Regions from separate parts of the Bradyrhizobium sp. SZCCHNR1043 genome, predicted to be linked through region 4. Evidence: predicted binding sites of a transcription regulator. Region 4 holds the regulator's gene; each other region holds the start of a gene.
The links. The regulator PhoB, encoded in region 4, activates phosphate uptake and scavenging genes when phosphate is short. The targets are predictions, from matches to a motif close to TGTCATNNANCTGTCAT.
Positions count from the first base shown of each region.

Region 1 (7,170 bases), on a different contig from region 4:
CCCGCGTCCTGCAGGACCTTCTCGTGCGAATCGATGCAGGTGCCGCAGCCGTTGATGGCGGACACCGCGAGCGACCACAGCTCGAAATCGGCCTTGTCGATGCCGGGGTTGGCGATGACGTTCATCCGCAGCCGGGCCGGCATCGTCGCGTACTCCTTGTTCGAGGCAAGGTGCACGAAGCGGTAGTAGACGTTGTTCATGGCCATGATCGCGGCGGCCGATTTCGCCGCCGCCAGAGCGGCGGGCGACAGCTGCGCGGCCGCAACCGATTCCAACGCCGCCACGACGCTCGGATTGCGAGTCGCAATCGCGCACGCGACGAACAGGCCATATTTGGCCTGCGGCGACAGCGTCTCGTCGGAGGCCATTGACGACAGGTTGAGCCTGATGTCCTTGGCGAAGTCCGGGATCTGGTCCTTCAGTTGCTCGATCGACATGATCAGGCGACCTTCAGGGTCTCGCCGCCGACTTCGCGGTTGCACGGGCAGAGCTCGTCGGTCTGCAGCGCGTCGAGCACGCGCAGCGTGTCCTTCGGAGCGCGGCCGACATTCAGGTTGGTCGCATAGACGTGCTGGATCGTGTTGTCGGGATCGACGATGAAGGTGTAGCGGTAGGCGACGCCGTCGGGCGAGCGGACGCCGAGGCCGTCGACCAATGCGCCCTTGGTGTCGGCGAATTGCCAGATCGGCAGCTTGTGCAGATCCTTGTGGTCGCGCCGCCAAGCCAGCTTGCAGAACTCGTTGTCGGTCGAGCCGCCGAGCACGACGGCGTCACGATCCGCGAAATCCTTCGCAAGGCGCGCGAACTCGGCGATCTCGGTCGGGCAGACGAAGGTGAAGTCCTTCGGATAGAAGAAGATGATCTTCCATTTTCCGGGGAAGCTGGTCTCGGTCAGGGTCTCGAAGGCGCTCTCGCCCTTCTCTTCCTGAAGATGAAAGCCGGGTTTCACGCCGACGATTTCAAACGATGGCAGCTTGCTTCCGATTCCGAGCATTGGGGCACTCCAAGAAAATTATTGCGCTGCAATAGCGAGGCTCATTGTGCATTGCAAGCGATATGCCATTCGTTTTTAGTAGCAGTGGATTGTCGAAAACCCGACACTTGGCGGCAACATGCTGCAAGTGCGAGGTCGTGGCGATGGGGAGCTTGTGGATGGAGCTGGCTTAGAGCGTCGGCTTCGTGACATTGCGATCGGACATCGAGCGACGACAGCTGGAGCGCGCGCGTCGTCGCCACGGCAAAAGGAGGTTGATGTCCCGCTGAGTCGGAGTGCCATGCGACCTCGTGTTGACGGTCTCGACGGCGGCCGACGTGCAATTTCTTTGTGCGGCCGAAGTGGCAAAATTGACATTATCGCCTTAGTAGCGATGCACGTTTGACCACGGCGACTCCTGAAGCGGCAGCAAGGCGACAAGCCGTCGGCAGATCACGGCGCGGCACGATGCAAGGTGTGGCACAGCGCACAGTGTTGTCAGCTTTTCAGCAGATCGCGTCTGTTATTTCGCCTTGCTGCGCGATGATCTGACCATAGTCTCCTCGCAGATTTTCATCACCATGAGCGAAACTGTCTCGGCATCAAATTCAAGCGCGAGCCTGTCGATCGATCGACAATGATTTCTCGCGACCTCAGCCGCGCTCGCTAGCTGCCTTGGATGGCCATGAGCGGCCAGTCTCCGATGATGCGGAAACGCTGGTGGGCATTGGGCTGGCGGAACAACACAATCCTGTCGATCCGGAGCTCTGTCAGTGACAGTACCGCGAATCTCTCCTGCAGCATCGTCAGGATCGGCCGGCGCCGTTCGTCGGACAGCCGGCAGGTCAGCGTCATGTGGAAGCGGAAATCCTCCATGACATAGGGATAACCCCAACGATCGAGATGATCGCGCTGCCGTGGTGTCAGCAGATCCGGCTTGCGCCGAGCACGGTCGTCGGCGGTCATCGGTGCGCGAAACGGCTCGAAGGCCTGGACACAATCGGCCGCGAACTGCTGCAGGATGGGGGACAGCTCGCCAGGGATCATCGCGATGAATCCGCTGATCGCGTCCACGATCGGACGGATGGCCGGGACGGCTCGCGGCGTGGCCGCGAACTCAGCACAAGCGGCGCAGAGCGCGGCTTCGCTCTCCGCATCCGCCAGCTCGAACGGAGCCTTCAAGGTCGCGTGAAAGCCGTATTTGCGCGGGTCTGCGGTCAGCTCAGCCCAGTCTGGAACCGCGCGGACGATCTCGCTCGGAAAGCTGCGGTCATCGCCGCTCCACGCGTCGTAACCGAGCAGGCTCGCGCCGAATTCCGCCAGGTCGGCTGTCGCTGGTGGAGCATAGTAGATCGCATAGCGCGGAAAATTGGCCATGGTTCGCTACTCCGCCGCCATGGCACGCGCCGGCCGGGCGTTCAGCCGGTCCATCTCGGTGAGATAGACCAGCCGGCCGGACGCGATCACAGCGACGACGCGGGGGCGCAAAGGCATGCGGTCGTCGACCAGAATGATATCGGCGCGGCGGCCCTCGGCGAGCACGCCGCGGTCCGCCAGCCCGGCTGCGCGTGCAGGGCCGCCCGAGATCAGATCCCAGGCGCGCACCAGCGGAAGAACGCCGTCGGCAGCAAGCCGGTACGCTGCCAGCAGCGGCGCGGGATAGTAGTAGTCGGAGGCCAGCACCGAGCAGAGGCCCTTGGCGATCATGTCGCTGGCCTTCGTCCACCCGGTATGGCTGCCGCCACGGACGACGTTGGGCGCGCCGAATACGATCGCGTCGCCCCCTTGAGCGGCCTCGCGTGCAGTCTCCTCGTTGACCGGAAATTCTGCAATGGTCACTCCCTGGCTGCGAAACGCCTTGCGCATGGCCGGGCTGTCGTCGTCGTGCGACAGCATGCGGACACCAGCCTTGCGTGCGATCTCGGCCAGCCGCGCGATCGAGGCCGGAACGGCATCGGCGCGAGCGGCGATGCGCGCGACCAACCGGTCGAACTCAGCGCCGGGCAGGCCGGTGCGGTCGACCATGCGCTGGCGCTTGTGCGGCTTGTCCAGACTCGCCACCGTCGAATCCATGTGATCGTTGAAGGCGAACAGGTCAACGCGCCGGTCGGCGAGCCACCGGCCGATCTCCTCCTCATCGTCGAGATTGAAGGTCTCGTGGCGCAGATGGAAGCGCGTGTCGGCCGCGAGCCGCGGGCGCAGCGCTTCGATCGATTCGAGCAGGCGCCGCGCATTGTCGGCGCTGCGCAGGCCCGGCTCCCATGACCAGGTCGTCGCGTGAAAGACCGTGGTGATGCCATTGCTGATGGCCTGGCGGTCGCTGTCGATCAGCGCGACGTCGGTCGGGAAGTCGACCCCGGCGCGCGGCATCATCTGGCGCTCGAACGCATCGCCGTGGATGTCGACGATGCCGGGGAGCACGGTGAGTCCCTCCGCATCGAGTTCGAGACCCGACCGGCGTCCCGGTGTCCCGATGCCTGCGATCACGCCGCCGGATATGATCAAGGAAGTGTCTACGAGGTCGGTATCGACGAGGCAGCGGCCCCGCGAGATGGAGATATCGGTCATGGGGCGGCACTCTGCCGCACCGCGACGCGCGCGTCGAGGGCAGCTTCGTATTTGTCGAGAAACGCAGTGATCGCGAGCTTGCGGAAATCCGGCAGCGCCGCGCGCAGCGCCTCGTGATTCCAATCCCACCACGCCAGATCCAGCAGCCGCTGCTCGACCTCGCGCGGAAACCGGCGCTTGATCGGCCGCGCCGGATTGCCGGCGACGATGGTATAGGCCGGAACGTCCTTGGTCACGATGGCTCCGGCCGCCACGACCGCGCCGGTGCCGATGTTGCGGCCCGGCAGCACGATCGCGCCATGGCCGATCCAGACATCGTGTCCGATCTGGACATGATGCTCTCTCCGCCAGGCGAAGAACTCCACATCGTCGGGCTCTCCTGGAAAATAGGCGCTGGCGCGATAGGTGAAATGGGCCTGCGTCGCCCGCTGCATCGGGTGGTTGCCCGGATTGATCCGGGTCATCGCCGCGATCGAACAGAACTTCCCGATCGTCGTGTAGGTGATCTGGGAATCGTTGACCACATAGGAGTAGTCGCCCATCGTCACCTCCTGCAGGATGGTGCGGGCGCCGACCTCACAATAGGCGCCAAGCGTCACGTCCTGGAGCTTGGCCGAAGGGTCAACGGTTGGTTCAATTGAAAGCGACTTGCCGGCCATCTCACGTCCTGACTCTACTCTCTACATCTGTGAAGGTGTCGGATCTCCCCTATGACAGGCGCGTGACATCTGCATGACTGCGACCGGCGTGTGGACGAGTGCGGCGCTGCGGTGTCGCTGTCACATAACTGTAGAATCCAGACGCTAGCGATAGGCCAGAGCGAGGCGTCTGGAGAATTCAATGCTGGTGGTGGATGGCCTGACGTGCCGTTTTGGCATGAAAGCCGCAGTCGACAATGCATCCTTCTCAGTTGCACCCGGCAGCTTCGTCGGCGTGATCGGGCGTTCCGGCGCCGGCAAGTCGACCTTGCTGCGGTCCATCAATCGTCTGAGCCCGGTGAGCGGCGGCCGCATCCTCTTCAAGGATCTCGACGTGACGGCGCTGCGCGGCCGCGATCTGCGGCAGTGGCGTGCGCGCTCGGCGATGATCTTCCAGCAGTTCAATCTGGTCGGCCGATTGGACGTGCTGACGAACGTGCTGATGGGGCGACTCGCCGAAATCCCGTCGTGGCGCTCGCTGGCGCAGCTCTGGCCGGCGGAGGATGTCGCCATGGCGCTGTCCGCGCTCGAGCAGTTCGACATGGCCTCCCTCGCAGCGCAGCGCGCCGATCAGCTCTCGGGCGGGCAGCAGCAGCGCGTCGCGATCGCGCGCGCGATGGTGCAGAACCCCGAGATCATTCTCGCAGACGAGCCGATCGCCTCGCTCGATCCCCGTAACACCAAGATCGTGATGGACGCGCTGCTGCGCATCAACAAGCATTTCGGCATCACCGTCGTCTGCAACCTGCATTCGCTCGATCTGGCGCGCAGCTATTGCGATCGCCTGATCGGCATGGCGACCGGACGGATCGTGTTCGACGACGTGCCGTCGGCGCTGACGGCGCAGATCGCACGTGAGCTCTACGATCTCGAGGCGGACGAGGTGATGGGTTCGATCCATCCGGCACCGGCGGCAACGGTGCCGGCACTCGGCGAAGCCGCCGTGGCCTGAGACGCGGATTTCTGCAAGCTCGAGCTTCCGCATGGCGCGGGGGCGAGACCTGTTCCTTACTGCAACAAGAGGGCATGTTATGATCAATCGTCGCATCGTTCTGGCGGGCGTCGCTGCGCTGGCTTTCACGGCCTCGGCGTCAGCCGAGGACTGGAAGGCGAAGTATCCTGAGCTGACCTTCGCCGTGGTCCCGGCAGAGAACGCTTCGGGTGTCACCGAGCGCTGGACGCCTTTCGTGAACTATCTCTCGAAAGAGCTGGGCGTGAAGGTGACGCTGCGTATCGCCAACGATTACGCGGCCGTGATCGAAGGTCAGCGCGCCGGCAACATCCACATCGCGAGCTATGGCTCGGCGTCGTTTGCCCGCGCCCGGCTCACCGGCGTCAAGACCGATGCCTTCGCCAACGACATCAACTCCGACGGCAGCACCGGCTATTATTCGGTGTTCTTCGTCAAGGCGAGCAGCCCGTACCGGAAGGTCGAAGACCTCAAGGGCAAGAATCTCGGCCTCGTCGATCCGAACTCAACGTCGGGCAACAACGTGCCCCGCTTCGAGCTCAACAAGATGGGCGTGACCGACGCCGAGACGTATTTTGGCAAGGTTGTCTTCACCGGCAGCCACGAGAACGCGGTGCTGGCCCTGTCCCAGGGGACTGTCGACATCGCGGCCAACCAATGGACGAGCGACAACGATTCGACGTTGGCCCAGATGCTGACCAAGGGCATGCTGAAGAACGCTGACGGTTCGCCGATGAAGAAGGACGACTTCCGCATCATTCACAAGTCGGCGCCGATCATCAACGGCCCCTACGCCTACAACACGGACCTGCCGGACGATCTGAAATCGGCGATCGCCAAGGCCTTCTTCGATGCGCCGATCAAGGACAAGGCCGCCTTCGACCGTCTCTCCGACGGCCAGAAGAAGGGCTTCCACCCTGCCACGACGAAGGACTGGGACGGCACGATCGACCTGATCAAATTCGTCGACAGCCTGCGCAAGAAGGCGTCCTGATCGACGATCCATCGATGGTAAGCCGGGTCCCGTGGGGCCCGGCTCGTCCGTTGAAGAATCCCTCACACGTCCGAACCAAGAGCAGCACGAGCCCGATGGCTGTTGCCGTTTCGATCCTCCCAAGCCAGCAGCTTGCGGCTCTGAACGAGACCTATCGGCGGGCCGTTTCGCGCCGTCGATTGCGTCTTGCCCTGTCCGCCATGGTATTCCTGGCGGTGCTCTTCGCCGCGGCCATCGGTGCCGAGGTCAATCTGCGGACGTTCTATACCTACTTCGGCAACTTCATCAGCTACTTCGATCGCATCTTCACGCTCGACGACGGGCAGCGGGTCTGGACCAATCTGCCCGAATGGTTCTGGGGCTTCAAGAAGTGGATCAAGCTGCTGGCAGAGACGCTGCTGATCAGCTACGTCGGCACGATGGCCGGAATGCTCGTCGCATTCGGTCTCAACTTCCTCGCCGCCGAGAACACCTCGCCCGCGCCGTGGATCCGCTTCACGGTGCGCCGGCTCCTGGAATTCGCCCGCACCGTTCCGAGCGTCGTGTTCGCCCTGATCTTCGTCATTGCTTTCGGGCTTGGGCCGATCCCGGGCGTGCTCGCCATCGCCCTTCATTCGAGCGGTGCGCTCGGCAAGCTGTTCTCCGAGGTCGTTGAGAATGCCGACATGAAGCCGGTCGAGGGCGTGCGCGCCACCGGCGCGAGCTGGCTGTCTTGCATGCGATTTGCCGTGCTCCCTCAGGTTATTGCGGGTTTCTCCAGCTACACCTTGCTGCGCTTCGAGATCAACGTGCGCGAGGCTTCCGTGATGGGCTTCGTCGGCGCTGGCGGCATCGGCCAGGAGCTCGTGGTCGCGATCCGCAAGTTCTACTATTCCGACGTCAGCGCCATACTCGTCATGATCGTGGTCACGGTGTTCCTGATCGATATCGGCACCGGCTGGCTACGCGGCCGCCTGTTCGGCTCGGA
Region 1 is NZ_JAUEYN010000002.1:342,081-349,250, reverse strand. It holds gene QX039_RS04175 (carboxymuconolactone decarboxylase family protein) at 1-437, opposite strand, end outside; gene QX039_RS04170 (peroxiredoxin) at 440-994, opposite strand; gene QX039_RS04165 (DUF1045 domain-containing protein) at 1,640-2,350, opposite strand; gene QX039_RS04160 (alpha-D-ribose 1-methylphosphonate 5-triphosphate diphosphatase) at 2,357-3,541, opposite strand; gene QX039_RS04155 (chloramphenicol acetyltransferase) at 3,538-4,200, opposite strand; gene phnC (phosphonate ABC transporter ATP-binding protein) at 4,382-5,191, shown strand; gene phnD (phosphonate ABC transporter substrate-binding protein) at 5,271-6,203, shown strand; gene phnE (phosphonate ABC transporter, permease protein PhnE) at 6,299-7,170, shown strand, end outside.
Region 1: a site for PhoB is predicted at 4,252-4,268, ahead of phnC (phosphonate ABC transporter ATP-binding protein). Genes of this name have one in related genera too.

Region 2 (7,170 bases), on a different contig from region 4:
CCGGAACGGGAGACCCGGATCCCGGGGCTCGCGCAGGTGATGCGCGTGCCCGAGCGCGCGGGGCCTGTCGGAGGGAACGAAGGCGCGCGCGCCGGACACCGATGACAGAGCGGGCTCCATGGAGCTCGCAACACGCGGCGCAGGGCAGCGCCGCCAACAAGCTATTTGAATTCCCGGTCGTTCGCGGCCGGGAGATGCTGGTGGTGAAGGTGTCGGCTCCTTCGTACCATTGGTGATGCGGGTTCGAATCCCGCCTATGGCGTCACGTACCGTGGAGGCGGCCATGCGAGGGCCGTCGAGTCGCGGGTTTCGGTTGTTCTTCTTTCGGATGACCTGCGTTGGCGTCATTGATCGCCGAGACCGCCTGTTCCCCAGCATGCCATCAACGCCACTCGGCGACCGCCGGGCGGCCAAGGCGGTGGTGAAGATGTCTGTTACTTCGTTGAAACCGAGCGCCCCATTGGGGCAGCAACAGCATCGCCTATTCCCCGCCGAACGTATCCACGAGCCGTGGTGAAGACGACTGTTACTTCGCCTTGCACGCCAGAGGTCGCGGGTTCGACTCCCGCCCGGCGCCATGCCGGTAGCTCAGAGGTCAGAGCGCTGTCCGGTCCATCAGCGACCGGGTCTCAGCCGTCGCCTGTTCCCGGCTCGTGATCCATCTCAACTGATCGTCTTCGAACAGGCGGTCAGATCGTTGCGGCGCAGACGTCTGCTGCGCCACCTTCTTCCACGCGCCGTGGTGAAGAGTGCTGATACTTCGATTGCGGATCGAGAGGTCGTGGGTTCGAGTCCCATCCGGCGTTCCATGCGCCGGTAGCTCAGTGGCAGAGCACTATCCGCTCCACGCCGGTGGAGCGGAGCTCAGCATTCGCCCGTTCCTGGCGCGTGGTCATCTGTGACGCGTGGTCTCCGCACGAGATCACGCGTGACGTTCCTTCCACCCGTCATCAACCAAGATCAACCCAGAGAGGAGGCCATCATGGTCAGGCTCAACAAGTTCCTGCGCGCCTTCACCCATGAGGGTGCGCCGTCCCGGCAGCTCGCGCCCGAGCAGGCACTGCAGCGTACGCTGCTGAGCTGCCTGCTGTGGGAGGACCAGTTCTACGAGGACGGTGTGTCGGTCGCCGAGCGCATCAAGGCGCTGGTGCCGCAGGTCGCGCCGCGCGAGGCGGCGCAGCTCGCGGTCCGCGCGCGCGAGGAGATGAAGCTGCGGCACGCGCCGCTGCTCGTCGCCCGCGAGATGGCGCGGCTGCCGGAGCACCGTGCGCTGGTCGCCGAGACGCTGGCGCGCATCATCCAGCGGCCGGACGAGATGACCGAGCTGCTCGCGATCTACTGGGCGGACTCGCTGGGTCCGCAGCAGCAGCGCAGGCGGCAGCCGGTGTCGGCCCAGGTCAAGAAGGGGCTGGCGAAGGCGTTCACGAAGTTCGACGCCTATCAGCTCGCGAAGTATGACCGCGAAGGACCGGTGCGGCTCCGCGACGTCCTGTTCCTGGTGCACGCCAAGCCCAGGGATGCCGCTCAGGAGGCGGTGTGGAAGCAGCTCGCCGCAAGCGAGCTGCCCTCGCCCGACACCTGGGAGGTCGCGCTGTCGAAGGGCTCGGACAAGCGCGCGAGCTTCGAGCGGCTGCTCGCCGAGAAGCGGCTCGGAGCGCTGGCGCTGTTGCGCAACCTGCGCCTGATGCGAGAGGTCGGGGTGCCGCGGGCAACCATCGCGGCCGCGATCGAGACGATGCGGACGGACAGGATCCTGCCGTATCGGTTCATCACGGCGGCGCGGCATGCGCCGGACTTCGAGCCCGAGCTCGAGCAGGCGATGCTGGGCGCGATCAAGGGCTACGCGCGGCTGCCAGGTCGCACGCGGCTCCTGATCGACGTCTCGGGATCGATGTTCGCGAAGCTGTCCGCGCAGTCAGAGATGACGCGCGCGGAGGCTGCGTGCGGGCTCGCGATCCTCGCCCGCGAGGTCTGCGACGAGGTGGAAATCTTCACGTTCAGCGACAAGGTCGTGAAGGTGCCGCCGCGCCGTGGCTTTGCGCTGCGCGATGCGATCCTCGGGTCGCAGCCGCATTCCGGGACCTATCTCGGCCGTGCGGTCGGCGAGATCGACCGCAAGGGAGACCGCCTGATCGTCTTCACCGACGAGCAGAGCCACGATGCGGTGCCGTCGCCCAAGGCGCGCGGGACCATGGTCAACGTGGCGTCGTACCAGCACGGGGTCGGTTACGGACCCTGGACGCGGGTCGACGGCTTCTCCGAAGCCGTGATCGCCTGGATCGCGGCGCAGGAGGAGACGCTGCGAGGCGCCACCCTGCACTGACGACAATGGACCCGGACGCGTCACAGACGCGCCCGGGTCTCCTTCCCATGCTGCGCGGTTACGGCCGGCTCGATTGATCTCCTTGCGGAGCGTGCTTCAGGAGCGGCGCCACCGTTTCGATCTCGTCCGTCATCACGCCCCCAGCGAAGGCCTTGGGCAACCGGGCGATGTCGTCCGGCGAATCCAGTCCGGTGGAGAATGTCTCGCCATGATAGGCACCGACCACGAAGACGCTGCTTCCTCCTTGTGCCATGCGCTCGAGGAAACGGTCTGGCCAGCCCCAGAGCCACGGCGCGACATTGACCGGGACCAGCACCATCATGTTCCGGCATGCGGACGGCACCAGCCCCGTCCAGCCATATCCGATATATCGCAGCAGGCAGCTCTTCAGCATGCCGCGCGACATCACCTTCAGCTCCGGCTGCGCCGCCCTGAGCGCCGCGATCGGCGCATCGCCACCATACACCATCAGCCGCCCGCGTTGCGCAGCGTCGATCGGTGCAAGTGCCGCGGCAAGCAGCCGGCCTTCCGCCGGATCATTGCTCTTGACGTTGATCAGGAACGACTTGTCCGGAAAGGTCGCGAGCACCTCGTCCAGCGACGGCATCAGGCCGACGCCCTTGCCGCGGAATGGAAAGGTGCGCCCGCCATCGGCGGTGTAGCCATAACCGATGTCGAGCTGCCGCAACGCCGTCATCGCATGCTCGCGCGTGACGCCCTTGCCATCGGTGCGACAGTCGAGCGTCCAGTCATGGAACACCGCGAACTGGCCATCGGTGGTTGGGTGCACGTCGAATTCCACGATATCGGCGCCGGCCAGAAAGCTGGCGCGCATCGAGGCGATGGTGTTCTCGAGATAGTCATGCGTCGGCGGCAGCATGCGCGCCGCGGTGCAGGTTTCGCTCGTCAGGCCGGTGCGATCGAACTGCTGTGACACACCTCGATGAGCCAGGAGATGCAGCCGCCCAGCCTCCTTTGTCACCTGCAGATTGGCGTTGTTGAAGAACATGAAGCCGGCGCAGATCAGCACCAGCAGCCCGGCGATTTTCAGGACTCTGCTCATGCGAAGTCAATTCCATGACGATTCGAGCCGAATTGCGTCCCTGCCCTCGTTCTCCGCAAGAGTCGTCCTGCGGAGATGGCGCACCTTTTGTCCAGCGCTCCCAGAGCCGATGCGAAAGCGAATGCGAGAACGGCCACCGCCAAACTTTGGCTTCGAAGCACTGGATCGTTGTTTCCTCATCCGGTATCTGACCTCATGTTTCTGTCCATCGCCACCACCCACCAGCCCGCCACCGATCTCGGCTACCTGCTCAACAAGCATCCCGACAGGCTGCATGAGCTCGAGCTCACCTATGGCAAGGCGCTGATCTTCTATCCCGAGGCCCGCGAGAGCCGCTGTGAGGCGGCGCTGGTGCTCGACGTCGACCCGATCGGCCTCGTCCGCGGCAAAGGCCAGAGCGACGGGCTGCTCGACCAATATGTCAACGACAGGCCCTATGCCGCGTCGTCGTTCCTGTCGGTCGCGCTGAACAAGGCGTTCCGGACCGCGATGAACGGCGTCAGCAGCGCGCGCCAGGAGCTCGCCGACAGCGCCATTTCACTCGAAGCGGTTGTGACACCCCTGCCCCTGCGCGGCGGCGAAGCCGTGCTGCGGCAATTGTTCGAGCCGCTCGGCTGGCAGGTCGATCTCGCCGCGATCCCGGGGCCGCAGGGCGACGCGTCGAGCCGCTACGTCCGGCTCACGCTGCGCGGCACCGCGCGGCTCAGCGCGCTCCTCAATCATCTCTACGTGCTGATCCCCGTGATGGACGACGCCAAGCACTATTGGGTCGGCGACGAGGAGATCGACAAGCTGCTCAAGCGCGGCGAAGGCTGGCTCGACACGCATCCTGCGAGGGAGCTGATCGTGCGCCGCTATCTGCGCCACCGCGGCGTACTCGCACGCGCGGCTTTGGAACGCCTTGCGCCCGAGACGCAGGACGACGCGCTGGAGCCGGAGGCGCGCAGCGAGTCCGAGGACACGCTGGAACGGCCGATCCGGCTCAACGACCTGCGGATGGAAGCGGTCGTCGACGCGCTGCGCACGAGCGGCGCCAAGGCCATTGCCGACCTCGGCTGCGGCGAAGGCAAGCTGCTGCAGCTCCTCGTGCGCGAGCGCTGGGTGACCCGGCTGATCGGGCTCGATCCTGCCGCGCATGAGTTGGAGCGCGCGTCCAGGCGACTGAAGCTGGGATGGCCAGGCGGCCCGCCCGAGGGCCGCGTCACGCTTCTCCACGGCTCGCTGACCTATCGCGACGACCGCTGGGCCGGCGTCGATGCTGCTGCATTGGTCGAGGTGATCGAGCATCTCGATCCCGACCGGCTGCCGCTGGTCGAGCGCGTCGTGTTCGGCGCAGCGCGTCCGCGCGCCGTGATCGTGACCACGCCGAACGCCGACTACAATGCGCTGTTTTCGAGCCTGCCCGCAGGCCAGTTCCGCCACCGCGACCATCGCTTCGAATGGAGCCGTGCCGAGTTCGCCGCCTGGGCCGAGCGCATCTGCGCAGCCTTCACCTATCAGGTCGCCTTCTCCGGTATCGGCCACCATGACGAGACCTTCGGCGCGCCGACCCAGATGGCCGTCTTCACCCGCTGAGCAATTCCATGAACATCGACATCCCCGACTTCTCGCTGGTCGTATTGATCGGCTCGACCGGCTCCGGCAAGTCGACCTTCGCCGCTAGGCATTTCCTGCCGACCGAGGTGATCTCCTCGGATCACTGCCGCGCGCTGGTCGCGGACGACGAGACCGATCAGAGCGTCTCCGCCGATGCCTTCGACATCGTGCGCGAAATCGCAGGCCGGCGCCTCAAGCATCGCCGCCTCGCGGTGATCGACGCCACCAATGTGCGCCCCGCGGACCGCAAGGGCTGGATCGAGCTGGCGCGCAAATGGCATGCGCTGCCGGTCGCGATCGTGTTCGATCCCGGCATCGACATCTGCATCGACAGAAACCGGACACGGCCGGAGCGCACTTTCGGCGGGCCAGTCGTGCAGCGCATGGTGTCGGAGATCCGCCGCGGCCTCGGCGGCCTGCAGCGCGAGGGCTTTCGCCAGGTGTGGAAGCTCGACAGCGTCGAGCGGATCGAGGCCGCCACCCTCACGCGGCAGCCGCTGTGGACCGACAAGCGCCACGACGGCGGGCCGTTCGACATCATCGGCGACGTCCATGGCTGCGCCGATGAGTTGCAGGCGCTGCTGGCGAAGCTCGGCTATCAGGTCACATGGACCGAGGCCGGGGGCGATCGCGCGGTCACCGTGACGCCGCCGGCCGGCCGCAAGGCCGTCTTCGTCGGCGATCTCGTCGATCGCGGCCCGCGCTCGCCGGATGTGCTGCGCATCGTCATGAGCATGACGGCCGCGGGCAGCGCCTATGCCGTGCAGGGCAATCACGACCGCAAATTCCAGCGCTGGCTCGCCGGCCGCAAGATCACGATCGCGCACGGCCTGCAGGCCACGATCGATCAGCTTGCGAAGGAAAACCGCAGCTTCCGCGACGCGCTGCCATCGTTCCTCGACGGCCTGCGCAGCCATGTCTGGCTCGACGGCGGCCGGCTCGCGGTCGCGCATGCCGGGCTGAAGGAGGAGATGATCGGCCGCGGCTCCGGCGCGGTGCGCGAGTTCGCGCTCTATGGCGAGACCACCGGCGAAATCGACGAATTCGGCCTGCCCGTGCGCGCCGACTGGGCCGCGAACTATCGCGGGACGACCAGCGTGGTCCATGGCCACACGCCGGTGCTCAACGCGGAATGGGTCAACAACACGCTCTGCCTCGACACCGGCTGCGTGTTCGGCGGCAGGCTCACGGCGTTGCGCTGGCCGGAGCGCGAGATCGTCGACGTCGAGGCCGAGCGCGTCTGGTGCGAGCCCGTCCGTCCGCTCGCGGCCCGCGCCGGCACCGCCTCGGCGCAGGCCGAGGCCGATCAACTGCTCGACATCGGCGACGTCAGCGGCCGGCGCTGGATCGACACGACGTTGCTGAACCGCGTCGTCGTCGCCGAGGAGAACGCCGCCGCCGCGCTGGAGGTGATGAGCCGGTTCGCGCTGGCGCCGCAATGGCTGGCCTATCTGCCGCCGACCATGTCGCCGTCCGAGACCAGCGCGCGCGAGGGCTGGCTGGAGCGGCCCGAGGAAGCGTTCGCGCATTTCCGCGACCGTGGCGTCGGCGAGGTCGTGTGCGAGGAGAAGCACATGGGCTCGCGCGCGGTGATCGCGCTGTGCAGGAGCGCCGAGGTGGCCAGAGCGCGCTTTGGTGTTGGCGGCGACGAGCGCGGCGCGATCTGGACCCGCACCGGACGCGCCTTCTTCAACGACGCCGCGATGGCCGAGGCGCTGCTGGCGCGGCTGCGGCTGGCCTTCGACGAATCCGGCTTGTGGCAGGAGCTGCAGTCCGACTGGGCTCTGCTCGATGCCGAGATCATGCCGTGGTCAGCCAAGGCCGGCAGCCTGATCGAGAGCCAGTATGCCCCGGTCGCGGCGTCCTCGGTCGCCGGCCTCTCGGCGGCGGCGGATGCGCTGGATCGCGCCGCCGCGCGTGGCCTCGATGTCGCAGCGCTCGGCGATCACGTCCGCGACCGGGTGCAACGTGCCATACGCTATGGCCGGGCCTGGGCGCCCTACATCTGGCCGGTCTCGGGCGTCGATGATCTCAAGGTCGCGCCGTTTCACCTGCTGGCCAGCGAAGGCCGGGTCTGGTTCGACCAGGACCATGTCTGGCACATGGGCCTCGCCGACCGGCTGGCGGCCGTGTCGACATCCGTCGTCACCCGCACGCAATGGCGGACAGTGGCGCTGGCGGACGACCA
Region 2 is NZ_JAUEYN010000001.1:482,795-489,964, reverse strand. It holds tRNA gene QX039_RS02065 (tRNA-OTHER) at 735-809, shown strand; gene QX039_RS02060 (TROVE domain-containing protein) at 983-2,323, shown strand; gene QX039_RS02055 (glycerophosphodiester phosphodiesterase family protein) at 2,382-3,386, opposite strand; gene QX039_RS02050 (3' terminal RNA ribose 2'-O-methyltransferase Hen1) at 3,582-4,961, shown strand; gene QX039_RS02045 (polynucleotide kinase-phosphatase) at 4,970-7,170, shown strand, end outside.
Region 2: a site for PhoB is predicted at 3,390-3,406, ahead of QX039_RS02055 (glycerophosphodiester phosphodiesterase family protein). Genes of this name have one in related genera too.

Region 3 (7,170 bases), on a different contig from region 4:
GCTTCGGGATCGATATTCATGGCCGAAAGTCCGGCCACGTTTGCCACCGGCGCTGGGCGATCAGTCAAAGTGACTTCGAGCATCTCGTCCAGGTTCGACGCCGGGTCGGTACTGACGAGAAGAACGCGTAGTCCACGGTCGGCGAGGCCAACAGCGGTGGCACATGCAAGCGACGTCTTACCGACACCACCCTTCCCGGTGAAAAACAGATACGGCGTCGGGGCGTTCAGCGCGCGAAAGTGAGACATAATAAGCTGTCCTGCAGACGCTGCAGTCATGCAATTGCCGTCAGTCCGATGGGTGTGACGAGCGTTGCGTTCAAAATGAACGCCTCGTTGCATCGCTTTGCGATGGGATACCTGCGGATATTCAATAGCAACGCCGCGAGCTCCTCTGTTGCGATGGATCAACGGATGGGAGTGACCAACGGGCTACGAGGCAACAACAAAATGGGTATCGATGGTGTGTTCCGGGCACGCCTGAGGCCCGCCCTCTGGCGATTAAGCCGTCGGACACTGCGCCCGGCATCACCTTCGACCGAGCGATCTAATGCGGTCGTTGTACCGGCTCATCTGGGCTCGATGACCTCGCCATCCTCCTTGACGAACCGCCCGAACGGGCCGTTAAGGAGATCGATGACCGCTTCCGACGGTCTGCACAACCGGACGCCCTTCGGCGTGACGACGATCGGGCGATTGATCAGGATCGGGTGCGCGATCATGAAATCCAGCAGTTCGTCGTCGGTCCACTTCGGATCGTCGAGGCCGAGTTCTTTGTAGGGCGTTCCCTTCTCGCGCAACAGGTCGCGAACCGGAATTCCCATGGTGGTGATGAGCTCCTGGAGCTTATCGCGCGACGGCGGCGTCTTGAGGTACTCGATGATCTCAGGCTCGATGCCGCTTTGCCGGATCATAGCGAGCGTGTTGCGGGACGTACCGCAATCTGGATTGTGGTAGATCGTAATGGTCATCTGTGAGCCTCCATCGCGGGCTTGGCCGCATTCGCTCCGGATTCATACCAGCCGCGAGTCGCCTTCACGATGCGGACCACCGACAGCATCACGGGCACTTCGACCAGCACGCCCACCACGGTCGCGAGCGCAGCTCCGGAGTCTAGTCCGAACAGGCTGATGGCAGCAGCAACCGCGAGCTCGAAAAAGTTGCTGGCGCCGATCAGCGCCGCAGGTGCAGCGACACACCAGGCGACGCCGAAGCGCCGGCTCAGCCAGTAGGCGAGACCGGCGTTGAGATAGACCTGGATCAGAATCGGCACGGCGAGGATCGCAATCACGACCGGCTGCTTGACGATCTGCTCACCCTGGAAACCGAACAGCAGAACTAGCGTCGCCAGCAGAGCAACAAGCGACAATGGCTGCAGCCTCCGCATGGTCCGCTCGAAGGCACCACCGCCAGCGGCGAGAAGGGACGTCCTCCAGGCCTGCGCTACGACGACCGGCACAACGATGTACAGGACGACCGAGAGCAGAAGCGTCGCCCAGGGAACGCTGATGGAGGCTACACCGAGCAGAAGCCCCACCAGCGGCGCGAACAGGAAGACCATGATCACGTCATTCAATGCGACCTGGCTGAGCGTGTAGTGAGGCTCTCCTTCGCACAGGTTCGACCAGACGAACACCATCGCGGTGCAAGGAGCGGCTGCGAGCAGGATCAGACCCGCGATGTAGGATGGGATCTGCGCGGACGGCAGCATCGGCGCGAACACGTTGCCGATGAAGAAGGAGCCGAGAAGCGCCATCGAGAACGGTTTGACGGCCCAATTGATGAACAGGGTAACCCCCACGCCGCGCCAGTGCTCTCGGACCTGGCTCAAAGCACCGAAGTCGATCTTCAGCAGCATCGGCACGATCATCAGCCAGATCAGGACTGCCACTGGCAAATTGACCTTGGCCACTTCCGCGGCTGCAACCACTCCGAAGAAGCTAGGCATGAAGTGGCCGAGCACGACGCCGGCGACGATGCAGAGGGCAACCCAAAGTGTGAGGTAACGTTCGAAGATGCTCATGTGTCAGGCCACGTCGTTGCGGGATGAACTCGCGCCTTCCGACCGGCCGATCTCGCGCAACTTGGTGCCGAGCGACAGTTTGTCGATGCTGCGCAGAGGAAGATTGGTGAAGGTACCGATGCGATTCTTCAGGTACCGGAAGGCGGTCACGAATGCCGCCTCCTTCTGGAGATCAATACCTTCGACTGCGGCGGGATCCTCGATGCCCCAGTGAGCGGTCATCGGCTGTCCAGGCCACACCGGACAGGTCTCACCGGCGGCGTTGTCGCAGACCGTGAAGACGAAATCCATGACGGGTGCATCGGGGGCGGCGAACTCGAGCCAGCTCTTCGAGCGCAAGCCGTCGGTCGGATAGTCCAGGCTTTGGAGAGTGCGTAGCGCCAGCGGGTTGACCGCGCCCTTCGGCGTGCTGCCTGCCGAGAACGCCCGGAAGCGGCCGCCGGCATTCTTTCGCAGGATCGATTCCGCCATGATTGAACGGGCGGAGTTGCCGGTGCAGAGGAAGAGAACGTTGTAGAGGTGATCAGACACGGCTTCGCTCCCTTTTCTTTTTCGGAGGACAGCAAGGCGCAAGGCTTTCAATCAATGGTGCGCAGACTTCCGGCCGGCCGCCGCAGCAGTCCTGCAGCAGAAACAGCGCCACCTTCTGGAATTCGGCAAGATTGGCGCGATAGATGATCGACCGGCTGTGTCGCTCCGAGGTGACGAGGTCCGCCCTTGAAAGGATCGAAAGGTGCGCCGAGAGCGTGTTCTGGGGAACTTCCAGGGCGCGAGCAAGCTCTCCGGCCGACAGACCCTCCGGCTCATGACTTGCCAGAATACGAAATGCGTTCAGCCGAGTGGGCTGAGCGAGCGCGGCGAGCGCCAAGACCGCTTCTTCATTATCCATATTTCTAGACTTATGGATATTACAGCATTCTGTCAACCACAGAGTGGCGCTGAGCTCCCGCAGGTCCTTGAGACGCGCGCCGGTGAGCTGTTGCTTGAGCTATCTCAATACCTCACCGTCACATGCCTGTCATATTCGTTGCCGCGCCAGACGCCATTCGATACTCTCTAAGAAAAAAGGGGCGACGACTCTAGGAGGAATCGCCATGGGTTTGCGTCAAAGGCAGGCCCCTGCATCACATGCGAATAGAACGCGAGTCACGAGGCGCGCAGTCCTATCCGGACTAGCGGCGAGTACGATTGCTCTTAAAAGCAGACGCGCCGTAGCGGCTGATCCGCGGCCGGTGCAGATTGGGCTCACGCCCGTGCTTCTGACTTCCGACTTGGAGCTGTTGGCGACACTTCGCTCTTATCTTGAGCGCATTTGGAGCAGGGAAGTCCAGATCCTCACGCGCCGAACCTACCAGGAGATCACGCTCCTCCTGGTAAACGGACAAATTGATGCTGCCTGGATCTGCGGCTACCCCTACGTCCAATTTCGCGAGCAGCTCGATCTGGTAGCGGTACCGGTGTGGAAGGGCCGCCCACTTTACCAGTCCTACGTGATCGTCGATGCCCGCCGTAAGGCCGAGTCCTTTCCCGATCTGAAAGGCGACACGCACGCGTTCTCCGATCCCGACAGCAATTCCGGCTTCCTCGTCACTCGCGCCCTTCTGACCGATATGCACACCAAGCCGGAGGATTTCTTCAGGCATCACTTCTTCACCTATGGTCATCGCAACGTCGTCCGCGCAGTCGCCTCCGGGCTGGCGGATAGCGGATCCGTCGATGGCTACGTGTGGGAAGTCCTCAGCATCGTAGAGCCCGATTTGACGGCTCCAACTCGCGTGTTGCGACAATCGGAATGGCTAGGATTTCCGCCGGTGGCGTGCGGCAAGAGCCGCCCGAGCGGACTTTCGGTCGATGACCTGGCCGCAGCGTTCGTCGGGATGTCGTCCGATCCGGAGGCCCGTCGGGTGCTGCAGATGCTGCATCTCGACGGTTTCACGAGAAGCGATCCATCCCTGTTCGACACGATTGGGGCGAAGATGAACTATGTTCGGAGCCTCGGATGAGCGCTCGCTTCGACCTGAGATCGAATCTGCCGGTCGTGATCAAGGTCCCTGCGCTTGTGGCGCTGCTCATGGTCGCCATCGGGGTGGTGCTCACAGATCAGGTGCTCAAGAGGCTCGCCGAAACCCAGGATCGCCATTTCCGGGAATTGACCGCCGCCTACCTGGACGGGCTTTCGTCGTCGGTGATGCCTGCGGTGATCCGTGGGGACGCCTGGGAGACGTTCGACAATCTCGACCGCGCTCGTTCACTGTACCGCGGCTTGACGATTCTCGAGACGGTGGTGGCGGAACCCGACGGCATCGTCCTGGCTTCCTTCGATCCCCGTACCGTGCCGGCCTTTGCACCCGTGCCGAAGTCGATCGTCGATCGGTTTGCGGACGCAAACGATAGCTGGCTTGACGAGCAGGCCGAGCGTGCCGGCGTCCGCCGCGTGCTGCTCGATCAGGGGCGTCGCATCGGGGTGATCTACACCCAATTCGACGTCGGCGCCCGATTCAAGGAGCGGCGGGACGTGCTCTGGACGTTGGTCGCGACCAATATCGCCATCACTATGCTGGTCGCGGCGGTCGGCTTCATCGCGGTGCGCAGAATGCTGCGACCGGTGCAGCTCTTGACCACGCATTTCAGGCGGGGGCAGTCCGGCGAACTGCGGTGCATCGCAGATGAGGATGTCGGACCGCCCAGTTCGGAGTTCGGTCGCCTGTTCAGACACTACAACATGATGGTGCGATCATGGAACGAGCGTGAGGCGCTGGCTGCTCGCGTCGCGGAAGAGCAACGTCTCACTAGCCTCGGCCGTCTTGCCTCCGGGATGGCCCACGAAATCAACAATCCGCTGGGAGGCATGTTCAACGCGATCGAGACGCTCCGGCGACATGGCCATCAGCTCGGGGTTCGGGAGCGTGCACTCTCTCTTCTTGAGCGGGGGCTCGCGGGCATCCGCGACGTCGTGAGGTCCGCATTGGTGACCCACCGTGTCGACACCGCGATGCGTCCGCTGAAGCCAAGCGACATCGAGGACCTGCGTCTTCTGATCGGTCCTGAGCTCGATCGCAGAAACCTTTCGCTGTCGTGGGCGAACGAGCTTCCCGGCGAGATTCCCGTCAGAGCGAATGCCGTCCGTCAGGCCGCGCTCAATCTGCTGCTCAACGCGTGCCAAGCAAGCGCGCCCGCCGGCCGTATCGCATTCGAAGCGGGGCTGGTGGACGGCAGCCTAGTCCTGACAGTGAGCGACGAAGGCGCCGGACTCGACCAGGATAGGGTCAGCTACCTCGAAAGCCGTGAAGCGGATGCCGCGCCACGGCCCGGAGAGCCCGGCCTTGGCCTTTGGATCATTCGGCGTCTCGTTCTGGAAGTCGGCGGCTCCATCCGAGTCGAGCATCCGGCCGGCGGCGGAACGGCGATCTCCATAGCGATACCCGATGGCTCGGGGGAGGAGCAGCGCAATGTTGCCTGAGTCAGTGTCCATCGCTGTGATCGAAGACGATCCGATCATGGGAGAATCCCTCAACCAGTACCTGGAGCTGGAAGGCTGCAAGGTCGAGTGGTGGCGCAGCGGCCAGGAAGCTCTCGCGGGCCTGAGGCGAGGTGCCCCCGATCTTGTCATCTGTGACATCCGTTTGCCGGACATGTCGGGTGAGGACATCTTCCGGAAAGTGAGCGGCGAAAGTGCCGCCCCGCCGTTTCTGTTCATGACCGCATACGGCCAGATCGACCATGCGGTGGCTCTCATCAGGGCCGGCGCGGGCGACTACGTGACCAAGCCATTCGAACTCGACGATCTGATATCGCGCGCCCGCGCTCTGATCGGCCGTAGGCCGGCGGTTCCGGACGGCGTATTGGGACTGTCGCAGCAGATGCGCCGCATCGAGGAACTGCTCGCCCGCATGGCCGGCCGCAATACGCCTGTGCTGTTCACCGGCGAGACCGGCTCTGGCAAGGAGGTCTGCGCACGCCACCTCCACAACATTTCGGATGCCGCTTCCCGGCCATTCGTGGCAGTCAACTGCGCCGCCATCCCGGACAATCTGCTCGAGAGCGAGGTCTTCGGACACGAGAAAGGCGCTTTCACGGGCGCCAACAGCAGGCACCTCGGGTATGCGGAGCGCGCTCAATCCGGGACCCTCTTTCTCGACGAGGTCGCGGAGCTACCACTGCAACTTCAGGCAAAGCTGCTTCGGCTGCTCGACGAACGCCGCTTCTACCGCCTGGGCGGCGAAGCCATCGTCCCGTTCCGGGCGCGCGTCGTTTGTGCCACCAACCGGGATCTCGCGGCGGAAGTCGCTGCGGGGCGATTTCGCGAAGACCTGTACTACCGCATCAACGTCGTCGCGGTCGCGATTCCGCCGCTTCGCGAGCGGCCCGAAGACATTCAGCTTCTCATGCATCGCTTCTTCACCGAACTTGCCAGCGCAAATCCGGACCTGCGCGGACTGAGTAGCGGCGCCGAAAGTGCCGCTCTGGCTCACCCCTGGCCCGGCAACGTGCGCGAGCTGCGGAATCGGCTCGACAGGGCGGTCGCGTTGGCGACGGGCCCATGGCTTATGCCGGTCGATCTGTTTCCCGAGACGATGCGCAGCGCGAGCCAGCCGTCCGGAAGATCGCTCGCCGAGGCGCGTGACGCCGCGGAACAACAGGAGATCGAGCGCGCGCTCAAGGATACGGGCGGGCAGATCGCCGAAGCGGCGAAGCTGCTCGGTGTCTCGCGAACCACGCTGTGGGATCGCATGCGCCGTTTCGGCATCAACGCGGTCTGACACGTTCAGTATTCTGAACATCTCGCTTTGTGAACGTTCGGATAATTGGACGGCTTGCTGCAGCGCGTCCTAGAGACTTCAAGAACTTAGACCGTTCGCGCTTCTGGCCCGGGAATTGAAGTCCAGAGATGAACGGATCAGCCCAATGATCCGCGCATCACCCGGGAGAAGCCCTCATGAAAAAGTGCGATCTGATGGTCGACGCCGGCAGGCGCCGATTTCTAAGCGGCGCAACCGTGGCCGCCGCCGGCGCCGTGGCCGCGAGCGCGATGTCGACGCCCGCTCAGGCTGCCCCGTCCCAAGCCCGCGTCGCATATCCATCGAGCCGCCTGGCCAACGTGTCTCAGCTCAAAACGAATGAGCCCATGGACGTGGCGTATCCGGATGC
Region 3 is NZ_JAUEYN010000013.1:79,889-87,058, reverse strand. It holds gene arsA (arsenical pump-driving ATPase) at 1-248, opposite strand, end outside; gene arsC (arsenate reductase (glutaredoxin)) at 569-970, opposite strand; gene arsB (ACR3 family arsenite efflux transporter) at 967-2,022, opposite strand; gene QX039_RS22885 (arsenate reductase ArsC) at 2,026-2,553, opposite strand; gene QX039_RS22880 (metalloregulator ArsR/SmtB family transcription factor) at 2,546-2,911, opposite strand; gene QX039_RS22875 (PhnD/SsuA/transferrin family substrate-binding protein) at 3,276-4,025, shown strand; gene QX039_RS22870 (HAMP domain-containing sensor histidine kinase) at 4,022-5,482, shown strand; gene QX039_RS22865 (sigma-54 dependent transcriptional regulator) at 5,472-6,782, shown strand; gene QX039_RS22860 (arsenate reductase (azurin) small subunit) at 6,959-7,170, shown strand, end outside.
Region 3: a site for PhoB is predicted at 3,028-3,044, ahead of QX039_RS22875 (PhnD/SsuA/transferrin family substrate-binding protein). Genes of this name have one in related genera too.

Region 4 (7,170 bases):
GCCAACATCTATCTCGGCAAGATCACCAAGTGGGATGACGCCGCGATCAAGAAGCTCAACCCCAGCGTCAAGCTGCCGTCCGATGCGATCGCCGTGGTCCGCCGCTCCGACGGCTCGGGCACGACCTTCAACTTCACCTACTACCTCTCCGAGGTGAGCGCCGACTGGAAGAGCAAGATCGGCTTCAACACCGCCGTCGAGTGGCCGGTCGGTGTCGGCGCCAAGGGCAACGAGGGTGTGTCCGGCAACATCGGCCAGACCAAGAACTCGATCGGCTATGTCGAGTACGCCTATGCCAAGCAGAACAAGCTCACCTACACCGGCATGATGAACAAGGCCGGCAAGACCGTGCAGCCGACCGTCGAGGCCTTCCAGGCCGCGGCCGCGAATGCCGACTGGGCCAAGGCTCCCGGCTACTACGTGATCCTCGCCAACCAGCCCGGCGACAAGTCCTGGCCGATGACGGCGGCGACCTTTATCCTGATGCACAAGGAGCCGGCCGACAAGGCGGCGTCCGGCGAAGCCATCAAGTTCTTCAAGTGGTCGTTCGAGAAGGGCGGCAAGATGGCTGAGGAGCTCGACTACATCCCGATGCCCGACAGCGTCGTGAAGCTGATCGAGAAGACCTGGTCGGCCGACATCAAGAGCTGAGCTGGACGTATCGAAAATCCCCTCTCCCGGCCTCCGGGGGAGGGACGCTACCGGGGTTGCGGCGTGTCCAAGGAACAGGGGGCAGAATTGGCAGAGATGGCGGTTCAGACCGAAGTCAGCGATATCGCGGCCGCTGCCGGACCCTATGACCGGGCACGCGCGCTCAACGCCTTCAAGCTCGGCGACGTGACCTTCTATTGGATCACGCGGCTGTCCGCGATCTCCGTCCTGTTGATCCTGGGCGGCATCATCCTGTCGCTCATCGTCGGCGCATGGCCGGCCATGAGAGAATATGGCTTCGAATTCCTGTGGACGCGGCGCTGGGCGCCGTCGGCCGATCCGCCGGTGCTCGGTGCGCTCGGCCCTATCTACGGCACCTTGGTCACGTCCTTCATTGCGATGCTGATCGCCATTCCGGTCGGTCTGGGCATTGCGATCTTCCTCACCGAGCTGTGCCCGCAATGGCTGCGCCGTCCGATCGGACTTGCCATCGAGCTGCTCGCCGGCATTCCGTCGATCATCTACGGCATGTGGGGCTTCTTCGTGCTGGGGCCGTTCCTGGCCTATACGTTCCAGCCGTTCATGATCAATCTCTGCGCCGGCATCCCCGTGCTGCAGGACATCTTCGCCGGTCCGCCGTCCTATCTCAGCCTGTTCAACGCCTCGCTGATCCTGGCGATCATGGTGTTGCCGTTCATCACCTCGATCTCGGTCGACGTGTTCAAGACCGTCCCGCCGGTGCTGAAGGAAGCCGCTTACGGGGTCGGCTGCACCACCTGGGAGGTCGTGCGCAGCGTCGTCATTCCCTACACCCGCGTCGGCGTCATCGGCGGCGTCATGCTGGCGCTGGGCCGTGCGCTCGGCGAAACGATGGCGGTGACCTTCATCATCGGCAACTCGTTCCGGATCTCATCCTCGATCTTCGCGCCGGGCACCACGATCTCGGCCGCCATCGCCTCCGAATTCCAGGAGAGCGACGGGCTGCACCAGTCGAGCCTGATCCTGCTCGGCCTGCTGCTGTTCGTGCTCACCTTCTTCGTGCTGGCGAGCGCGCGGCTGATGCTCATGCGGCTCGAAGCCAAGGCGGGAAAATAAGCCATGTCCAGCGCTGATACGCTTACACTCGATGCGCCGGTCAATCCGATCTATGCGCGCCGGCGCCGCAGGGACATCGTGATCCGCGGCCTCTGCGTCGCCGCCGCGATGTTCGGCGTCACCTGGCTGGCGCTGATCCTGTTCACGCTGTTCTATAACGGACTCGCCGGCCTCAGCCTGCAGGTTTTTGCCGCCGACACGCCGCCACCCGGCTCCAGCGAAGGCGGCCTGCGCAACGCCATCGTCGGCTCCTTGATCATGACGATCATCGGCGTCGGCATCGGCGCGCCGCTCGGCCTGTTCGCCGGCACCTATCTCGCCGAATACGGCCGCAACGACCGCCTGACCTCGGTGATCCGCTTCATCAACGACATCCTGCTGTCGGCGCCCTCGATCATCATCGGCCTGTTCATCTATGGTGCGGTCGTGGTGCCGATGGGCGGCTTCTCGGCACTCGCGGGTTCCCTTGCATTGGCGGTCATCGTGATCCCGGTGGTGCTGCGCACCACCGAGGACATGCTGCTGCTCGTGCCCAACCCGCTGCGCGAGGCGGCGTCTGCGCTCGGCCTGCCGCGCTCGCTGGTGATCCGCCGCATCGCCTATCGGGCGGCGCGCTCGGGCCTCATCACCGGCGTGCTGCTTGCCACCGCCCGCGTCGCCGGCGAGACCGCGCCTCTGCTGTTCACCGCGCTGTCGAACCAGTTCTGGAGCCTCAACCTTTCCAGGACGATGGCGAACCTGCCCGTCACCATCAACAATTTCGTCCAGAGCCCTTATGCCTACTGGAAGCAACTGGCCTGGAGCGGAGCCCTTCTCATCACTCTGGCCGTGCTCGCCCTGAACATCGGTGCACGCATTCTTGGCGCCGAGAGGAACACCAAATGACCGAACTGTCCGTCTCCGTCAGTCAGCCCAATCACGCTCTTCACGGCAAGGCGCTTCCGGATGCGCCGGCCAAGGTGACCGCGCGCAACCTCAACTTCTACTACGGCGACCATCACGCGCTGAAGAACATCAACCTGTCGCTGGGCACCAACCGCGTCACCGCGTTCATCGGCCCGTCCGGCTGCGGCAAGTCCACGCTGCTGCGCATCTTCAACCGGATGTACGATCTCTATCCGGGCCAGCGGGCGACCGGGCAGCTGATGCTCGACAACACCAACATCCTCGATCCCAAGCTCGATCTGAATCTGCTGCGCGCCCGGGTCGGCATGGTGTTCCAGAAGCCGACGCCGTTCCCGATGACGATCTACGAAAACATCGCCTTCGGCATCCGCCTCTATGAGAAGATCTCGAAGTCGGAGATGGACGACCGGGTCGAGAAGGCGCTGCGCGGCGGCGCGTTGTGGAACGAGGTCAAGGACAAGCTCAACGCCTCGGGCCTGTCGCTGTCCGGCGGCCAGCAGCAGCGGCTGTGCATCGCGCGCACCGTGGCGGTCCGGCCGGAGGTGATCTTGTTCGACGAGCCGTGCTCGGCGCTCGATCCGATCTCGACCGCCAAGGTCGAGGAGCTGATCCAGGAGCTGGCCGAAAACTATACGATCGCCATCGTGACGCATAACATGCAGCAGGCGGCGCGCGTCTCCGACAAGACCGCCTTCATGTATCTCGGCGAGCTGATCGAGTTCGACGACACCAGCAAGATCTTCACTTCGCCGAGTGATCGGCGGACCCAGGATTACATCACCGGCCGGTTCGGCTGACGCCGACGACATTGCCTTCAGGAGATCATCATGGCCAGTGAACATACCGCCAAGGCGTTCGACAGCGATCTGCAGGACCTGACCCGTCTGGTATCGGAGATGGGCGGCCTCGCGGAGCGGCTGATCGTCGATTCCGTCGATGCGCTGGTGCGGCGCGACATCGCGCTCGGCCAGAAGGTGGTCGCCACCGACGCCGAGGTCGACAAGCTGCAGCGCATCATCGAGGAGCGCGCCGTGCTCACGATCGCCCGTCGCCAGCCGATGGCGGTCGACCTGCGCGAGATCGTCGGCGCGATGCGCGTGGCGACCGATCTGGAGCGCATCGGCGACCTCGCCAAGAACATCGGCAAGCGCGTCGCGGCGCTGGAGAGCGACTTCCATCCGCTGAAGCTGATCCGCGGCCTCGAGCACATGACCGATCTGGTGCAGTCGCAGGTCAAGACGGTGCTGGACGCCTATGCCGCGCATGACCTGCCGGCGGCGATGACGGTGTGGAAGGGCGACGAGGAAGTCGACGCCATCTGCACCTCGCTGTTCCGCGAGCTCCTGACCTACATGATGGAGGATCCGCGCAACATCTCGTTCTGCATCCACCTGATGTTCTGCGCCAAGAACATCGAGCGCATCGGCGATCACGCGACCAACATCGCCGAGACTGTATTCTATATGATCGAAGGCCAGCAGATCATGGACAAGCGCCCGAAGGGCGACATGACGAGCTTCGCGACGACGATTCCCGGTAACTAAGAGAGACGGTTCAGACATGGGCGCCCGAATTCTGGTGGTGGAGGACGAGGAGGCGCTGACGACGCTGCTGCGCTACAACCTCGAGGCCGAAGGCTACGAGGTCGAGACCGTGGCGCGCGGCGACGAGGCCGACACGCGGCTGAAGGAGCGCGTTCCGGATCTCGTCGTGCTCGACTGGATGCTGCCGGGCCTCTCCGGCATCGAGCTGTGCCGCCGCCTGCGCGCGCGGACCGAGACCCGGCAATTGCCGATCATCATGCTGACGGCGCGCGGCGAGGAGAGCGAGCGCGTGCGCGGACTCGCCACCGGCGCCGACGACTACATCGTCAAGCCGTTCTCGGTGCCGGAGCTCCTGGCGCGCGTGAAAGGCCTGCTGCGGCGGGCGAGCCCGGAGCGGCTGGCGACCGTGCTGTCCTATGGCGACATCGAGCTCGACCGCGAGAAACGCCGCGTGGCGCGCTCGGGGCGGCCGATCGATCTCGGCCCGACCGAATACCGCCTGCTCGAATTCTTCCTCGAGCACCCCGGCCGCGTGTTCAGCCGCGAACAGCTGCTCGACAGCGTTTGGGGCCGCGACATCTACATCGACGAGCGCACCGTCGACGTCCATATCGGCCGCCTGCGCAAGCTGCTCAATCCCGGCCGCGAGCAGGACCCGATCCGCACCGTGCGCGGCGCCGGTTATGCGCTCGATGATCGCTTCGCCAAGAGCGAGCAGGTGTAAGGGCGATGGGCGTGAGGATGAAGAAGGTGTGAGGCGCGAGCGGGCCCGATTGAGGAGATCGCGGTCCGCTTTCCGCCACGCCGCCGCCGTCTTGATCGTGTCTGCTTCGTGGCCCGTCACGATGTTTCGGTCCCAGCGGACGCCCTTGATCAAGACCATCATCATATCTCTTGTCATGCTGCTCGGCAGCTTGGCGGGCGCCCCGGCCGCCGAGCTCGAGGACGCGGTCGCGGCGGCAGGCAACGGGCAGCATGCGGCGGCGATGCGACGGCTGCTGCCGCTGGCCGCCAAGGGCGATGCGCGGGCGCAGTTCGACGTCGGCTTCATGCAGGCGTTCGGCTGGGGCGTGCCGCGTAATCCGAGCGAGGCGCTGGCCTGGTACCGCAAGGCCGCCGATCAGGGGCTCGCCGTCGCGCAACATTATCTCGGCATCGCCTACGTCAATGGCGAGGGTGTTGCCTCCAACTACGGCGAAGCCAGTCGCTGGTTCAGCCGCGCCGCGGCGCAGGGCTTCGCCCAGTCGCAATACATGCTCGGCCTGATGCTGCTCGACGGCCGCGGTGTGAAACAGGACGTCGTGCAGGGCTATGCCTGGCTGGTGATGGCGGGCCGTAGTGGCGTGCGATCGGCCGGCCGCGACGTGCAGCGGGTCAGGTTGACCGAGCCGCAGCGCGTCCAGGCCCAGAGCGCCATTGCGTCCTGGCAGCCGAAACCGGAATCGGCGGATGCGGGCATTGCCACTCCGCGTCCGGAGCAATTGCTCGGGCTCGATCGCCACATCGGCGAGGTCGTCGATCCCACCTCCTGGCCGGCGTCGTCGATCGGCGTCGTCACCGTCGCGCAATACTCGAGCGGCGGCTGGTGCACCGGCACCCTGGTGGCGCCGCGCGTCGTGCTCACCGCCGCGCATTGCGTCTTCAACGGCGTGGCGCAGGTCAGCCCCGGCAATGTCCGCTTCCTGGCCGGCATGAACCGTGGCACGCCGGCGGCATCGTCGGTCGCCGACAAGCTGATCGTGGCGCCCGATTTCGTCCCGACCCGGCACGACAGATGGTCGCTCGACCGCTCGCCCGCCGATTGGGCGCTGATCGTGCTGAAGGATGCGCTGCCGTCGAAGCCGGTGGCGGTCAAGGCGCTGACCCGCGAGGAGCTCGCGGCTGCGACCACGGCCGGAACCATCTCCGAGATCGGCTATGGCCAGGAGCGGCGCTATTCGCCGACCGGCCAGCGCAATTGCAGCGCCGGCATGACCGGGGATGCCCGGCTGTTGACAGTGCATTGCCTGGCCAATTTCGGCTATTCGGGCTCGCCGATCCTGGCCGAGGTCGGCGGGGAGCCGGCCGTGGTCGGCATCTTCTCGGCGTTCCACGAGGAGACCCGGCTGATGTTCGCCGCCCCCGCGAGCCAGTTCGAGGCGGTCGTGCGCCGCGAGATCGCGGCGCAGAGTGCCTCGGCGCGGTGAGGGAAGGAGCGAGAGAGACGAGGTCCCGCCGCTGGTCATGATCTGTGCGTGACTGGATAGCGGGTTGCCAAGCGAGAGGGCGGTCCGGGAAGCGCCACCCAGGTTTTCCTGCAGCTTTCGCCTGCAGCGGGGCCTTTACCGAACTGGCCTAGCTCTTGCTATAGTCCGAGTATGACGATTGTTCCAATTGATCATCCTCGGGCCGCGCGGCTGCTGTGGTGGCGGTCGCAGCCCGGCCGCAACGTTGCGCTCGTCGGCGGGCTGGTCGCGGCCAACGCGCTCGCCTGGGCCTGGGCATTCGCGCTCTACGCCGACCGGCCCGCCATCGTCGGCACCGCGATGCTGGCCTGGCTGCTCGGGCTGCGCCATGCGGTCGATGCGGATCACATCGCGGCCATCGACAACGTCGTGCGGAAGCTGGTGCAGGACGGTAACCCTCCGCGCGCCGCCGGCCTCTATTTTGCGCTCGGCCATTCCAGCGTCGTCGTCATCGCCACCATCGTCGTGAGCCTCATCGCCGGCGCCGACCTCCTGGATGAAGAGAGTGCGATCAGGGCGATCGGCGGCGTCATCGGCACGTCGGTATCGGCCGGCTTCCTGCTGCTTATCGCGTTGGCGAACCTCATTCTGTTCGTGAACCTCTGGCGCCGCGCCGCACAGCCGCAGTCCGAGATGGAAACAGCCGGAAACAGCGGACGGGGCATCCTCATCCGCCTGCTGCGCCCCGTGCTCCGCCTGGTGGGACGCGCCTGGCACATGTATCCGCTCGGCTTCCTGTTCGGTCTCGG
Region 4 is NZ_JAUEYN010000006.1:246,963-254,132, forward strand. It holds gene pstS (phosphate ABC transporter substrate-binding protein PstS) at 1-651, shown strand, start outside; gene pstC (phosphate ABC transporter permease subunit PstC) at 748-1,746, shown strand; gene pstA (phosphate ABC transporter permease PstA) at 1,750-2,631, shown strand; gene pstB (phosphate ABC transporter ATP-binding protein PstB) at 2,628-3,449, shown strand; gene phoU (phosphate signaling complex protein PhoU) at 3,480-4,196, shown strand; gene phoB (phosphate regulon transcriptional regulator PhoB) at 4,213-4,920, shown strand; gene QX039_RS12810 (trypsin-like serine protease) at 5,066-6,382, shown strand; gene QX039_RS12815 (HoxN/HupN/NixA family nickel/cobalt transporter) at 6,554-7,170, shown strand, end outside.